Regions from separate parts of the Pseudocitrobacter corydidari genome, predicted to be linked through region 1. Evidence: riboswitches for the same ligand, from Rfam matches in the RefSeq annotation. Region 1 holds a riboswitch; each other region holds the start of a gene.
What was found. Region 1 has a riboswitch for thiamine pyrophosphate ahead of tenA (thiaminase II). Riboswitches for the same ligand answer to the same signal wherever they lie in the genome.

Region 2: it holds a riboswitch for thiamine pyrophosphate, as region 1 does, so the genes downstream of both, thiC (phosphomethylpyrimidine synthase ThiC) here and tenA (thiaminase II) in region 1, are expected to answer to the same signal.
Region 3: it holds a riboswitch for thiamine pyrophosphate, as region 1 does, so the genes downstream of both, thiB (thiamine ABC transporter substrate binding subunit) here and tenA (thiaminase II) in region 1, are expected to answer to the same signal.
Region 4: it holds a riboswitch for thiamine pyrophosphate, as region 1 does, so the genes downstream of both, thiM (hydroxyethylthiazole kinase) here and tenA (thiaminase II) in region 1, are expected to answer to the same signal.

What each region holds. Positions count from the first base shown of each region.
Region 1 is NZ_CP087880.1:1,352,116-1,356,047, reverse strand. It holds gene G163CM_RS06235 (ABC transporter permease) at 1-374, opposite strand, end outside; gene G163CM_RS06230 (ABC transporter ATP-binding protein) at 371-1,111, opposite strand; gene tenA (thiaminase II) at 1,108-1,791, opposite strand; TPP riboswitch at 1,856-1,958, opposite strand; gene lysM (peptidoglycan-binding protein LysM) at 2,037-2,480, opposite strand; gene G163CM_RS06215 (glycoside hydrolase family 10-like protein) at 2,566-3,894, opposite strand.
Region 2 is NZ_CP087880.1:3,575,258-3,579,189, reverse strand. It holds gene thiC (phosphomethylpyrimidine synthase ThiC) at 1-1,363, opposite strand, end outside; TPP riboswitch at 1,450-1,559, opposite strand; gene G163CM_RS16625 (Rsd/AlgQ family anti-sigma factor) at 1,610-2,098, opposite strand; gene nudC (NAD(+) diphosphatase) at 2,195-2,968, shown strand; gene hemE (uroporphyrinogen decarboxylase) at 3,012-3,932, shown strand, end outside.
Region 3 is NZ_CP087880.1:3,034,258-3,038,189, reverse strand. It holds gene thiP (thiamine/thiamine pyrophosphate ABC transporter permease ThiP) at 1-996, opposite strand, end outside; gene thiB (thiamine ABC transporter substrate binding subunit) at 972-1,955, opposite strand; TPP riboswitch at 1,986-2,078, opposite strand; gene sgrR (HTH-type transcriptional regulator SgrR) at 2,115-3,770, opposite strand; gene sgrT (glucose uptake inhibitor SgrT) at 3,858-3,932, shown strand, end outside.
Region 4 is NZ_CP087880.1:593,559-597,490, reverse strand. It holds gene G163CM_RS02675 (NCS2 family permease) at 1-781, shown strand, start outside; gene G163CM_RS02670 (Hok/Gef family protein) at 1,003-1,155, shown strand; gene thiD (bifunctional hydroxymethylpyrimidine kinase/phosphomethylpyrimidine kinase) at 1,263-2,063, opposite strand; gene thiM (hydroxyethylthiazole kinase) at 2,060-2,845, opposite strand; TPP riboswitch at 2,880-2,977, opposite strand; fluoride riboswitch at 3,074-3,141, shown strand; gene G163CM_RS02655 (universal stress protein) at 3,219-3,641, shown strand; gene crcB (fluoride efflux transporter CrcB) at 3,657-3,932, shown strand, end outside.

The sequences.
Region 1 (3,932 bases):
ACCGCCATGGTGACCTTGGCACTCATGCCAAAACCAAACCACAGTACCAGCAGCGGGGCGAGGGCGAAGACCGGGATCGCCTGGCTGGTTAATACCACCGGCATCACCCAGCGCTGAAGACGGAGAGAAAAGACCATGCACAGCGCCAGAATCGCCCCGAGCAGTACGCCAATCACCAGCCCACTGGCGATTTCCGCCAGGGTAATCAACGTGTGCCAGCCGAGGTAACGACCATTATCGTGCAGGGCCTGAACTACCGCCGTGGGTGAGGGCAGCAGGAATGCCGGAATAGAGCCGAGCGTCGCCAGCCACCATAACCCCACTAAGCCTGCAAACAGCGTCAGCCCGCGCCAGATACGTGATAAGAAAATCACAGAGCCCCCCGAATGAGCTGTTGCATAAGCTCACGTTGACTCTGGATAACCAGCGGATCGTCAAGCTCGCGTGGAGGTAGGCCAGCCATAACGTGGGAGTCATCGATACCGCCAGGATGTTTCGCCAGAACCAGAATGTGATGACTCAGGCGGCAGGCCTCTACGGGGTCGTGTGTGATCAGTAACACGGTACGATCAGCCAGCAATTCCGCCGCCAGCGCCTGAATCGTGGCGCGGGTAATCGCGTCCAGCGCGGAAAACGGCTCATCCATCAGGACAATCGGCTGCTGTTCGTAGAGGGTTCGGGCGATGGCGGCGCGCTGGCGCATCCCGCCGGATAACGTCTGCGGCAGGGCGCGGCCATAACTGCTTAGCCCCACACGCTCAAGCAGCTCTTGTGCCCATTGGCGATCGGCTTTTTCTCCGCGTAAACGCGCGCCCAGGCAAACATTCTGTTCAATGGTTAACCACGGATAGAGCAGATCGCGCTGACCCATCCAGGCGATTCGGCCTGCAAGCGGGCGACCATGTTCATCCGTCACGCTACCCGATGTGGGGGCTGCCAGCCCGGCAACAATGCGCAGCAGGCTGGTTTTACCCGCACCGCTGGCCCCCAGCAAGGAGACGAAATGCCCTGCCGGGATAGTCACGTTCAGGTTCTCGAATATCGTCTTTTTGCCATAACGCAGCGTAAGGTCTGTCAGTCTGATCGCGGGGGATTCATTCACTGCCTTCATGATTTCGCGTTCAGCCCCATCTGCCAGAACGCGCCTTCCAGCCGGGTGGCGGTGGTGAAGATAGACGAAAGCTCAGCGATACGGCTTTCCCCACCGCGCTGAGCCGCCAGATTTTCAAATAGCGTCAAAGAGGCTTGCACACCTTCCAGATAGCCCTCATCGCCATAGTTACGGATCCACGCGGCGTAGGGATTACCCTCAAAGACGGTCGCCGGATCGTTGAGCAGACACAGACCGATTTCCGCATAGCCCGCCACGCATGGCATCAGGGCGGTGAGCAGGTCGAGCACGTCGCCAGAATGCCCCACATCCAGCACGTAACGGGTGTAGTTCACCGTTTCGGCGGCTTCTTCCACCTGCGTAACGTCGGATTCCGTTAATCCCCATTGCTGGCAGTAGCTGATATGCAGCGGCAGTTCGTTAAGAATCGCGTTCAGTGATGCCGTCGCCGCGCGCATCTCCGGCAGGTTTTGCAGTTTGCTCACCAGCAGCGCGTAGGCGCGGGCGAAGTGAACTAAAAACAGGTAATCCTGGGTGAGATATCGGCGGAACGCAGGTTCAGGCAGGGTACCATCGCCCAACTGCTGGACAAATTCATGGGCGACATAATCGTGCCAGTGGTGACCCGCAAGCGTGCGAAGGCGTCCGTAAAGACCAGTTTCAAACAGGGGTAAAGACATGGGACCTCCAGGAATAAAGTGGAGATCCGGGCGCAATGAGGGAAGAACAGGAATTGGCTGTGTAAATAGATGGCTAACCCGTCCCTTCGCTGGCATGACCCAGATCAGGTTCTAAGGGTTCGGCTTGCGCCATCTCAGCCCATTACTGGACACCCCTCGGACAGGAGGTTTTATACGATATTTTGTCTGTGAATACAACGAGGGGGGAACGCTTACCGGAATGACTTCCGGCAAGCGTGCTGCTATCAGGCTTTAGGAATACGTAAAGTCTGGCCGGGATAAATTTTATCCGGGTGAGAAAGCATCGGACGGTTGGCTTCAAAGATTTTGTTGTACAGATTGGCGTTGCCGTAAACGTTTTTGGAGATAGCGCTCAGCGTATCGCCGGATTTCACGGTGTAGTAGGTGGCTTCATCCGCGCTATCGGCAGCGGTAATGTTATTCTCAACTTCACTGACTCCGGCAACGTTACCGACGGCGACCTGAATTTTCTCTTTCTCTTCCTGGGTTAGCCCGTCACCAGTGACGCTGGCTTTCCCGTCGACGACCGTCACCTGAACTTTATCCGCACCGGGAATATTGAGTTTCTTTAAATGCTCGGTGATTTTTTCGCCCTGGTCCTGATGCGAATCCGTCAGTTTGTCCCACAGTTTTTCACCTGCTTCTTTCACGAAGTTAAACAGTCCCATATCCGTTCTCCAGTAAAGAATGTCAGGGTAAGCATAGCAGATGAGGTGCGCTACGCCGGATTTGCGTAGCGCACAAAAGGCAGGATTAATGGCCCCAGCGAGTTTTCAGATAATTCACCGCCTGGCGAGTTTGCGGTTGGTTGAGGTTATCTTCCCGGAACAGAATCGTCCCGTTGATTTCCGGTATAGATTCATTGAGATCGATCTGCTTACTCAGCTCTGGTACGCCGCCATTCACCGCCCAGTCAGGTTCCTTTTTCGATGGTTCGCCCACTTTATACAGCGCCACGCCAATATACAGACGCGTTTTGGTCGGTTTCACCACATCCGCCCACCATTTTGCCAGCACATCATAACGCGCCGCATCGCGGGCAAACGGCCAGTAGAGCTGCGGAGCAATGTAGTCCAGCAAGCCTTGCTGCACCCAAAGGCGGGTATCGGCATAAGACTCATCGTAGGCGGCCGCACCGCGCGTATCCGACCCTAAAGGATCGTGCGAGCGGTTACGCCAGACGCCCGCCGGGCTTACGCCAAACTCGACGTCGGGTTTAAGCTGTTTGATGGTGCGTGAAACCTGCTCGATAAGCAGCTGCGTATTATGGCGTCGCCAGTCGGCTTTTGACGCATATTGTTGGCCGTATTGTCGCCAGGTCTGGTTATCGTTAAGCGTCGAACCGGGCGTTTCGGTATAGAAGTAGTCGTCAAACTGCACACCATCGACCGGATATTTTGCCACCACTTCCGCCACAATACTGGTTATCCAGTCGCGAGCTTCCGGGATACCAGGGTCAAGGACGAAACGATCGCTTGATGTGCGGATCCAGTCGCGATGCAGGACAAAAATACTGGCAGGTTGCTGTGAGAGCGTGCGATTAAGTTCGGCCACCGTTGTGGGTTTGGTGTTGGTTGTTACCCGGTACGGGTTGAACCAGGCATGTACTTTCATGCCGCGTTTATGGGCTTCATCCAGCATAAACTGCAACGGATCGTACCCAGGGTTCTCGCCAATCTTGCCGGTTAAGGTATCGGACCACGGCAAAATTTTTGAATCCCACAGGGCGGTGCCATCGGGTTTTACCTGGAAAAATACGGTATTGATACCGAGCTGTTTCAGGTTATCGAGCTTTGCCGTCAGCGCGTCTTTCTGTTTATTGATGCGAATGGCGGGGCTGCTGATATTGACCGAATTAACCGGCGGCCAGTCGAGCCGCGAGACCGTGGCCAGCCAGATACCGCGCATCGGTTCATTACTCTGCTGCGTTTTACCGGTGGGCTTTGATGTGTTGCCTGGTGATGTAACAAGTGAACTCGGTGGCTTAGACGAACAACTGACAACAAGTAATGCCGCGGCAACCAGCGTGCCTAGTTTTTTAACCTGAGTGACCGGGGAGACGCCCCGCAAAGAGATGATCATAAACGCCCGTTTTCTACTAGTCCCTTGAGAGGCGATAT
Region 2 (3,932 bases), 2.2 Mb from region 1:
GGCAGTGCTCCAGCTCTTCAGTCATATTGCGGCGGATCATCTGCATCGGCACATGGCCGGGCCCTTCAATCATCACCTGCACGTCATATTCCCAGGCGATTTTGGTCAGCTCGCCCAACGTGTGAAGCTCGGCGAACTGGGCTTCATCGTTGGCGTCCTGAATCGAGCCAGGACGCAGGCCGTCGCCCAGCGACAGCGACACATCATAGGCGGCGCAGATTTCACAAATTTCGCGGAAGTGCTGATAAAGAAAGTTTTCCTGATGATGCGAGAGGCACCATTTCGCCATGATTGAGCCGCCGCGTGACACAATACCGGTCAGGCGTTTAGCGGTCATTGGCACGTAACGCAGCAGCACGCCCGCGTGGATGGTGAAGTAGTCTACGCCCTGTTCAGCCTGTTCCAGCAACGTGTCGCGGAACGCTTCCCAGCTCAGATCCTCGGCGATCCCGTTAACCTTCTCCAGCGCCTGGTAGATCGGCACGGTGCCGATCGGTACCGGGCTGTTACGCAGGATCCACTCGCGGGTTTCGTGGATGTAACGCCCGGTGGAGAGGTCCATCACCGTGTCGGCGCCCCAGCGCGTCGCCCACACCAGTTTTTCCACCTCTTCTTCAATCGAGGAGCTCACTGCGGAGTTACCAATATTGGCGTTCACCTTCACCAGGAAGTTACGCCCGATGATCATCGGTTCCGATTCCGGATGATTTATATTGGCCGGGATAATCGCCCGGCCTGCCGCCACTTCGGCACGGACAAACTCAGGCGTGATGTTTTGCGGTAGCAGTGTGTCGAAGCTTTGCCCCGGATGCTGCTGGCGCAATACTTCGCTGCGAATACGCTCGCGCCCCATGTTTTCGCGCAGGGCGATAAATTCCATTTCCGGGGTGATGGTTCCCTGTCGCGCATAGTGCAGCTGGGTGACGCGTTTGCCGGGTAATGCGCGTTTTGGCGTCAGCAGGCTGTTGAAGCGCAGTTCGTCGAGGAAGTCGTCCGCAAGGCGGGCCTGAGTATAGGCGGAGCTGCGGGCCGTTAAGGTTTCGCTATCGGCGCGCGCGTCAATCCACGGCTGGCGCAGTTTGGCCAGGCCCTGGCGGATATCGATTTTTTCGGCTGGATCGCCATAGGGGCCAGAGGTGTCATACACTGGAATTGCTTCGTTCTCTTCGTACTGCGGATTATCCTCGCTGCCGCCAGTGAACGTGGGGCTAAGCTGAATTTCGCGCATGGGCACGCGTACGCCAGGCTGTGTACCGGCGAGATAAATACGGCGCGAGTTAGGGAAAGCGGTGCCTTCCAGAGTATGAATAAAGCGTTGAGCCTGTTCGCGTTGTTCGCGGCGAGTCAGTTTTGTTGTAGACATAGCGCATACCAAATAAAAAAGGATATGGCTTGTCAGACGACGGATGGAGTAATGGATGCACAGCGCCCGTGAGGGCAGAGGCATAAAGCTGAATTACTCTTGTTCCCTTCGCAGGTATTAGCCTGATCAGGTTCCGCGGATCCCGAATTAACGGTCTCAGCCTGTGTTTTCACACGTGGCACTCCGACAAGATGTAGCCCCATAAATGGGACGATGAATGTAAACTACGCGTTAATGCGTAAAATCTCAAGCGGGACGTTTGATCCCGGCATTCTCATGCATTGCATCCAGCACGAGCATAATAAGCTTATCTTCGAGCACGAAACGTGCCTCCAGCGCTTCGCCAATATCCGACAATGCTTGTTGAAATTCAAAGCAATTATCGTGATCGATGGCCGTCTCCAAGCTGGAATCGTAGGCGTCCATGATCAACTGGGTGTTGGCTTCCAGCTTGGGCCAAATTTTGGTGGCGGTTAAAAGCGCGGCGTCACCTTCCAATTTATGGAGAATGCGTTCATAAATACTGAAGTGGCAGGAGGAGAGGTAGTCCACCAGTCGCTGACAAAAATCATCCAGTGCTTTTTCATTCAGCCGTATAAACGATTCTTTGCCAGGCTTAATCCCAATCAGGTTGGAATATGCGATAAGCAATTGCTTGCGAATGTTGAGCCATCGGTCGACCAGTTTGTTACTGCCTCCAACATGCTCCGTCAGGCTTTCGAGCTGGTTTAACATGTGATTGACTCCGCACAAGTGGATTTAAAGACTGCGCACTAAGATGTAACGACAATGTAAACAACATGCCAGTGAAGCAAAGGTAGTGCAATAGATATGGATCGTATAATTGAAAAATTAGACATCGGCTGGTGGGTTGTCAGCCATGAACAAAAATTATGGCTGCCGGGCGGAGAATTACCCTGGGGCGAAGCGGGAAATTTCGATCTTGCGGGGCAACGCGCGCTGCTGATTGGTGAATGGCAGGGCTCGCCGGTGTGGCTGATTCAGCAACAGCGTCGTCATGATATGGGCTCGCTGCGGCAAATTCTCGACCAGGATGTGGGGCTTTTTCAACTTGCCGGGCGCGGCGTGCAGCTGGCCGAGTTTTATCGTTCGCATAAATTCTGCGGTTACTGCGGGCATACCATGCATCCCAGTAAAACCGAATGGGCGATGCTGTGCGACCACTGCCGCCAACGCTACTATCCGCAGATCGCGCCCTGTATCATCGTTGCCATTCGTCGCGATGACACCATTCTGCTGGCACAGCATACGCGTCATCGCAACGGCGTTCACACCGTGCTGGCCGGGTTCGTTGAAGTGGGCGAAACGCTGGAGCAGGCCGTTGCGCGCGAAGTGATGGAAGAGAGCAGTATCAAAATCAAAAATCTGCGTTATGTCACCTCTCAACCATGGCCGTTCCCGCAATCGTTGATGACCGCGTTTATGGCCGAGTATGACAGCGGCGATATCGTGATCGACCCCAAAGAGCTGCTGGAAGCCAACTGGTATCGCTATGACGATTTACCGTTACTGCCGCCGCCGGGAACCGTCGCCCGTCGACTGATTGAAGATACTGTCGCACTCTGCCGGGCAGAGTATGAGTGACACTCATGTTACACTGGCGTGAAAGAGCTCAAGGAATGGAAAAATGACCGAACTGAAAAACGATCGTTACCTGCGTGCGCTGCTGCGTCAGCCTGTAGATGTCACCCCTGTCTGGATGATGCGCCAGGCGGGCCGCTATTTACCGGAATATAAAGCGACCCGTGCCCAGGCCGGGGATTTTATGTCCCTGTGCAAAAACGCCGAGCTGGCTTGCGAAGTCACCCTTCAGCCGCTGCGCCGTTACCCGCTGGATGCGGCCATTCTGTTCTCCGATATTCTGACCATCCCGGATGCAATGGGCCTCGGGCTCTATTTTGAAGCGGGCGAAGGCCCACGCTTTACCTCGCCGATCGCCAGCAAAGCAGATGTTGATAAGCTGCCGATTCCGGACCCGGAAGGCGAACTGGGTTATGTGATGAACGCGGTGCGTACAATCCGCCGCGAACTGAAAGGCGAAGTGCCGCTGATTGGTTTCTCCGGCAGCCCGTGGACGCTGGCGACCTACATGGTCGAAGGCGGTAGCAGCAAAGCGTTTACCGTTATTAAAAAGATGATGTATGCCGAGCCACAAACGCTTCATCTGTTGCTCGATAAACTGGCGAAAAGCGTCACGCTCTATCTGAATGCGCAGATTAAAGCCGGCGCGCAGTCGGTGATGATTTTCGACACCTGGGGCGGTGTGCTCACCGGTCGTGATTATCAGCAGTTCTCTCTGTATTACATGCACAAAATTGTCGATGGCCTGCTGCGTGAAAACGACGGTCGCCGCGTGCCGGTGACGCTGTTCACCAAAGGCGGCGGGCAGTGGCTGGAAGCGATGGCGGAAACCGGCTGTGATGCGTTGGGTCTCGACTGGACCACCGATATCGCCGATGCGCGTCGCCGCGTGGGCGACAAAGTGGCGCTGCAGGGCAATATGGACCCATCTATGCTTTACGCACAGCCTGCGCGCATCGAGGAAGAA
Region 3 (3,932 bases), 1.7 Mb from region 1:
CCACAGCGCCTGCCAGAGCGGCGGCTGTAGCAGGGCGTTGAGCATTGCCGGGTTGATGCCATCGACCAGCACCGCCAGCAGCGGCGGCAGCATCAATAACAGGGCCAGCGTGATCAGCAGGCCATCGCCAAGACGGTTGTACAGACGATCGTCCGGGTCACGCCAGCCCTGCATTTGCGTATTACCGACGGCAATCGCCTTGCTCAGACGCTGGCTAACCAGCACCAGCGTCAGGCAGCACGCCATCTGGATAAGCGCAAGCATCGCCGCTCGCGCCGGGTCATAATCAAAATTAAGCGCCTGATAAATCGCCAGTTCAATGGTCGTTGCTTTCGGCCCGCCGCCCAGCGATAGCACGGTGGCAAAGCTGGCAAAACAGAGCATAAAGATCAGCGTGCTGATGGGCAGAATTTGCCGACGCAACCAGGGCCATTCCACGAAGCGAAAGAAGTTAAATCCGCGCATACCAAGCTGCGCGGCAAGCTGGCGCTGCTCGCCGGGAATTTGTTCCAGCGCCTGAAGCAGCAGGCGGGTCGCCATTGGCATGTTGAAGAAGACGTGCGCCAGCAGGATGCCCTGCAATCCATAAGGCGAGAAATGCCACTCCAGCCCGAGTGATGTGAATATCTGCGCCAGCCAGCCCTGACGCCCGTAGACGCTGAGGATGCCGAATACCGCGACCAGCACGGGCAAAATCAGCGTCATGGCGCACAGGCGCAGCAACGTTTCGCGGCCAGGGAAACGGCGGCGATAGAGCGCGCGGGCGAGGAAAATAGCGGGCACCACCGACAGTAGCGCGGAGAGAAACGCCTGCCAGAAGGAGAAACGCACGACGTGCCAGAGGTAGCTATCTGCCAGCAGCGTCTGCCAGCTGGCTTCCGGGGCGCTAAACCACAGTGCCAGAAAGGCGGCCAGGGCCACGGCGACGATAAGCGTCGCCGCCGTCATTCCTGGCCAAATCCAGCCGGGAATTAACGGCTGACGGCGCGTTGCCATGTCGCAATCCAGTTCTGACGCTGTGCAGCGACGTCCTGCGGGGTAAATTCCAGCGCAGTTTGCGGTTTGACGAGTGAATCAAAGCCTTTTGGCAGCGTCACGTCGGCCACCGGATACATCCAGTTACCCGTCGGGATGGCCTGCTGGAACGCCGGGGAAACCATAAACTTGAGGAATTTTTCGGCCAGCTCAGGCTGTTTGCTGGCGGCGGTACGCGCGGCGACTTCGACCTGCAGGTAGTGCCCTTCGGCAAATGAGGCGGCGGCGTAGTTCTCTTTTTTCTCTTCGATAATGTGATACGCCGGAGAGGTGGTGTAGCTCAGCACCAGGTCGCTTTCCCCTTTCAGGAATAAACCATACGCTTCGCTCCAGCCTTTGGTCACGGTGACGGTTTTCGCCGCCAGTTTCTGCCAGGCTTCAGCTGTTTTGTCGCCATACACTTTTTGCATCCACAGCAGCAGGCCCAGGCCCGGCGTGCTGGTGCGCGGGTCCTGATAAATCACGCGCCATTTCTGGTCGCTCTCGACCAGTTCTTTCAGGCTTTTCGGCGGGTTCTTCAGTTTGTTTTTATCGTAAACGAAGGCGAAATAGCCGTAATCGAAGGGAACAAAGGTGTCATCTTTCCAGCCGCCGGGAACGGTAACGGCGCTTGCCGGAATGCCGCTTTTGGCGAACAATTTTGTCTGGCTGGCGGCCTGCAGCAGATTGTTATCCAGCCCCAGCACCACGTCGGCTTTGCTCTTTTTCCCTTCCATGCGCAGGCGGTTAAGCAGTGATACGCCATCTTCCAGCGCCACGAATTTCAGCTCGCAGGCACAGTCGGCTTCAAAGGCTTTTTTCACCACCGGGCCTGGGCCCCAGTCGGCGGCGAAGGAGTCGTAGGTGTAAACCGTGAGTACCGGTTTGGCGAAAGCTGGCAGGGCGAGAAGCGCCAACAGCGGCAGACATTTTTTTAACACTTTGCACCTCAGTGAGCAGGTGGCAAAGGATTTTGAGTTGGCCTCAAATCCCTCCGCCGGCGTTATCCGGATCAGGTTCGACGGGTTTAATCTCAGCAGACTTCTGCACCCCGTTGAGTAGCTCGCTATTGTAATGATTACGTGAATAAATCAAAAGCGCTATGGATCCGGCGGAGCGAACCACGCGGATTTAAAGTCGAACCAGCCGAGGGTGTTCATGCGCACGCCGCGCATACTGCGTTGCCCCTGAATGCGCAGCCAGTGGTGGATGAGCGGCACAATCGCCTGCTGCTCCAGCAACTGCTTGCACCAGGTGGGGAGATCCAGCTCGCCCGCATGCCACTGGCGGATATCTGCCTGCCAGTCGCGGGCGATGCAGTGTTGAAGCAGCGGCACTTCGCAAAGATGCGCGAACAGGGAGAAGTTTAACGGTAGCGTGAAGTTGGCGCTGTTGAGCCACACATCGCTAACCACTTCGCCGCTGTGCCATTCGTCGTAGTCCACTTCGTTGACCTCCAGTGTGACCTGATGTTCGGCCAGCAGTTGCGCCATGATGCGGGCAATCACTTTATGTTCGACGTGGTCGCGATAGAAACCAATCGTGATGCGCTCCAGCCCAGCGGGTTTTTCGTGGGTTTTACTGTGCGCGTGGTGCCAGCGCGGCAGCAGGCCGTAGGCCGGGAACCAGTACTGCTGATACTGTTCGCTGGCGTGATAGAGCAAATTCGCCGGGGCCAGCACGTGGCTTAGCCACTGGCGTACGTGGTGATTGGCGCCGCGCGACGAGCGGGCGTCAAACAGCAGATAGTAGCACCCCTCTTCAAGACGACTTTCGACGGCCTGTTCGCTCTGGGTGGTGCCCTGCAACGTCAGGCCACAGCTGAGATCTTCCGCCACGTCGGGTAACACCCAAACATTCACTTCATCTATTAATGCACGAAAACCGAAATACTCTTCGAAAGCGTGGATTTTGAGCTGGTTCTGGTTATTGCGCACCACCGCGTAAGGGCCGGTACCTACCGGCTGGCGGGAGAAATGCGGCATGGATGACCACTCGTGCGGCAGGATCATTGCCGGAGTATGACCGAGCAGCCACGGTAGCCAGCGGTCCGCGTGGGAGAGATGGATATCCAGCGTCCATGCGGTCGGTGACACTATTTGAGTGATATGAGAATAGAGCGGCAGCCTGTTAATGCGTTCCAGCGAATGGATAATGTCTTCCATCTCCAGCTCGCGACCATGATGGAAATGAATGCCGGGGCGCAAATAAAAGCGCCAGTGCAGAGGGGATATCTCCTTCCAGTGGTGCGCAATATCGGCTTCCAGTTCCCCGTTTTCCTCATTTATGCGCGTCAGGGCGCTGAAAATTTGCCGCGCGATATGGGTTTCTGATCGACGTAACGCCGTACCGGGCAACAGATTTTGCATCGGGCGGTAGTAGAGCACGCGCAGAATGTGCTTCCCCTGGCGAAAGCTGCGTCCCAGGTGGGAGACCAGCATTTGTCGCACCGTCGATTTGTCGCCAACCAGCTGCACCAGTTGGTCAATTCTGTCCTGCTCCAGCAGGTCTTCCGCCCGCTGCTGCTGCAATGCCAGCCCGGTATAGAGGAAGGTTAAACGCGAGCGTTTACCCCGCCCGGCCTCGGCTTCCCAGGTTAGCCAGCCCCGCGCTTCCATGGTGTTTAACAGGGTTCGCATATGGCGACGCGAGCAGCTCAGCAGCTCCGCCAGTTCGTTCAGCGTCGTTTCCTGCGCTTTGCCGTCGCAGCATTGCCACAAACGGATGAATTGTTGTTGCAGTCGACCAGAAGGCATAAAAGAGGAACTCCTGATAAAAACTCAGCAATTTATTAATCCCTATATTAAGCCAATAATCAATCTCGATGAAGCGGGGAGGTGAACATGAAGAGGTCAACCACACGTCAGTTTTATCAGCGCTATTTTTACGCAACACGTCATGTTTCCTGGCTGGCCCGC
Region 4 (3,932 bases), 760 kb from region 1:
GGCCCTGTGCGGGCTGTTTCTGGCGATTGCCCTGCAGGCACGTCGCATTCCTGGCGCTATCCTGTGGGCGATTCTGTGTGCGACGCTGGTGGGTATTCCGGCGGGCGTCACGCACCTGCCATCAAGCTTTATCGCCCTGCCCCACTCATTAACACCGGTGTTTGCACAGGTGGATATCCTTGGCGCACTGAACATCGCTTTCCTGCCCTATCTGTTTGTTTTTTTTGCCTCAGAGTTTTTCTCAACCATGGGCACCACGCTTGCCGTCGGCGGTGAAGCGGGCCTGCTGGATGAAGAAGGCAATATGCCGCACATCAACCGCCCGTTTATGGTCGACTCCATTGCCGCCGCGCTGGGCCCGTGGGTCGGCATTCCGGCCGCGACGGCGCTGATTGAGTCCTCCGCCTCGGCGGAAGCAGGCGGTAAAACCGGCATGACTGCGCTGGCCGCCGCCATCATGTTCCTGCTGATGCTGCTGTTTACGCCCGTTGCGCTGATGATCCCCAAAGAAGCCACCGCCCCGGCGTTGATCCTGATTGGCCTGAATATGTTTAGCGGCCTGCGTAAGGTGGATTTGGCGAATTTCACCGACGGTTTACCGGTGCTGATGATGGTGATGATTACGCTTATCGCCAACAGCTTCGGGACGGGTATCGCGGGCGGGTTGCTGTTTTATGTGATGATTAAAACCATTGCCGGGAAGTGGCGGGAAATCCCGCTCGGCTTATGGATTCTGGCAGTGCCGCTGGTGTATTACTTTGCCACGCTGGTACGCCATTAATTAGGAATTCATCAAGAGCGTTTTGGTGGTGTAGTGCAGTAGACTATCTGCGGGTGCTTGAGGCTATCTGTCTCAGGCATTTGCAGGATGGCAGATAGAGAAAAGCCCCAGATAACATTCAACGTCTTGCAGGACGTTTAACATTCATCTGAGGCCATATCTAATGCTAGACACATTAAGATTAGCCTCTTACTGGCCCACGGGTCAAGGAGTAGACGGCTATGAAGCAGTACAAGGCGATGCTTGTCGCCCTGATAATTCTGTGTGTCACCACGATTCTGGTGGTGCTGGTCACGAGAAAGGATCTCTGCGAGGTCCGTATTCGAACTGATCAAACGGAGGTTGCTGTTTTCACGGCTTACGAATCCGAGTAAGAGCACCGGCGGGGAGTTATCCCCGCCACTCTTTATGGGCTAGCTCTCTTCTTCATAGCACCCTTTTATCTCCCTAAGCCCGCCTTGGCGGGCTTTTCATTGCGCCATCACCACCAGGCGTGAAAATGGTGCACCGGGCCAATCCCGCTGCCGACTTCCAGAGTATCGGCCTGCGCCAGCGCGGCAGAGAGCCAGGTTTTCGCTTCCAGCACCGTGTCGCCCCAGCTGCTATGGCGCGGGCGCAGTGCCGCCAGCGCCGCCGACAGCGTACAACCCGTGCCGTGGGTATTTTTGGTGTTGACGCGCGGCGCGGTAAATCGCTGCTCGCCATCGCGGGTAAACAGCCAGTCGGGGCTTTCCGCGTCATCCAGATGGCCGCCTTTCATGAGGACCGCGCCGCAGCCCATCGCCAACAGCGCGCGCCCCTGTTCCAGCATTTCACGCTCATTACGCGCATGCGGCGCATCCAGCAATGCCGCCGCTTCCGGCAGATTCGGCGTAATTAACGAGACCTGCGGCAGCAGGCGTTGACGCAGGGTTTCTACCGCTGCGGGCGAGAGCAGCGCATCACCGCTTTTGGCCAGCATGACCGTATCCAGCACCACATTTTCCACCCGATGGCGCTGCAAACGTTCGGCCACGGCTTCAACGATATCGGTTTCCGCCAGCATCCCGATTTTGGTGGTATCGATGCGCACATCGTTAAACACGGAATCCAGCTGCGCGGCGACAAAATCCGGTTCAATACGATAGACCGACTGCACGCCATGGGTGTTTTGCGCCACCAGCGCGGTGATCACCGAACAGCCGTATGCGCCCAGTGCTGAGAAGGTTTTCAGATCCGCCTGAATGCCCGCGCCACCGCTTGGATCGGTACCGGCAATGGTTAATGCGTTAATCCGTTTCATGCCAGAGCCTCCCCATCAAGTACATACAGTGCATCTAGAAATGCCGGGACAAAACTGCCCGGTCCGTTATCGACCGCCGCACGACCACCGGCCAGTTTCATAAAGGCACAGGCAGAAGCGACGTTATCCAGCCTGTCGCCCGGCAGCGCACAGCTTGCCGCAACCACCGCCGACAATGCACAGCCGGTGCCCACCACGCGGGTCATCAACGGGTCGCCGCCCGTTACCGCGACAACGCGTTGTCCATCGGTGATGTAATCCACTTCGCCCGTCACCGCCACAACGGTATTGATTTGACGCGCCAGAGCCTGTGCCGCCGGAAGTGCTGCAGCGGCGGTATCAGTGGTGTCCACGCCGCGCCCGCCCGCGCTCATTCCCGCCAGCGCCATAATTTCAGAGGCATTCCCCCGAATGGCGGCGGGTTTTAAGGTCAACAGGTCGTGGCAAAACTCGGTGCGCAGCGTTAATGCGCCCACGGCGACAGGGTCGAGAGTCCAGGGCTTACCTGCGGCGTTCGCACTTAGCGCGGCGGCTTTCATCGCCTGCGCGCGCGGCTGCGTGAGCGTGCCGACGTTTATCAATAACGCATCGGCAATGCCAGAGAACTGCGCGGCTTCCTGCGCATCAATCACCATCGCGGGGGATGCGCCGAGCGCCAGCAGTACGTTGGCGGTGAAGGTCTGCACGACGTCGTTAGTCATGCAGTGAACAAGGGGGGCGTGATGACGAAAAAGATGTAACGAATGCGCGATTTGCGCGCGGCTAAGCGGCTCTGCTTGCATGGTTTGCTCCTGCCAGAACGTCCAGAAGCAATGACCTGACGGTCTCTGACTTCCCTACGCTGGCATTATCCAGATCAGGTGGTACGGGTTTTTCTCAGCCTTCACGAAGGAAGGGCACCCCGAGTCATTGATACAACGAATTCGTGTATCGCAGCAGGTTACGGCAAGTACCGGGCGGAAGCAAGCCGCACAAATCATTTGCATTCCCCCTATCATCGGTCCAAAATTATTCACAAAGGTGATGGCGTTCCACCTTTCCCAACCGCCCCGCTGGGGCTGATGACGCCTGGTATACCCTCTTAACATGGAGGTATGTCAGGCTGTCTGTCATTTGAAGACCCGCTCATACCTCGCAACCTGACGAGGTTTTTTTATGCCTGTTTACAACCATGCGCTGGTGCTGATTAACAACAGCCTTGATGGCATTCCCCTGCTTGAGCACGCCGCAAAAATGGCGCAGGAGAACGCGATGACGATAACCATCGCGCATATCAGCACCGATTATCGTGCCCTCAATGATGTCTCTGACAGCCTGATGGATGATGTGGTTTCGCAGGAAGTCATTCAGGCCAAAGCCCTGTTGAGCGAGCTGGCAGAATCCGTTTCCCTACCGGTACAAACGCTGGAGCTGGTCACCACCCGTCGCTTTGAAGATGTCGAATCCTGCATTCGCGACCGACGTATCGACCTGGTCATTGCCGGGCATCACAATCGCCTGCTGGGCGTGCTCGCCTCCCACTCCCTTGAGTACATCAACCATCTGACGGTGGATGTGCTGATCAAACATTTAGCATAAGGATTTACGCGCGTGATGTATCGTTCATTACTGGCCGTTATTATTGGCGGCTCTACCGGGTGTGTGATTCGTTGGTGGCTGTCGATGAAACTGAACAGCCTTTTCCCCAGCCTGCCACCGGGAACGCTGGTAGTTAATCTGGTCGGTGGTTTTATTATTGGCGCGGCGCTGGCGTTCTTTTTGCGCCAGCCGCAACTGGACCCGGCATGGAAGTTACTGATTACCACTGGACTTTGCGGCGGGATGACGACCTTTTCCACTTTTTCGGCGGAGATCGTCACCCTTCTGCAA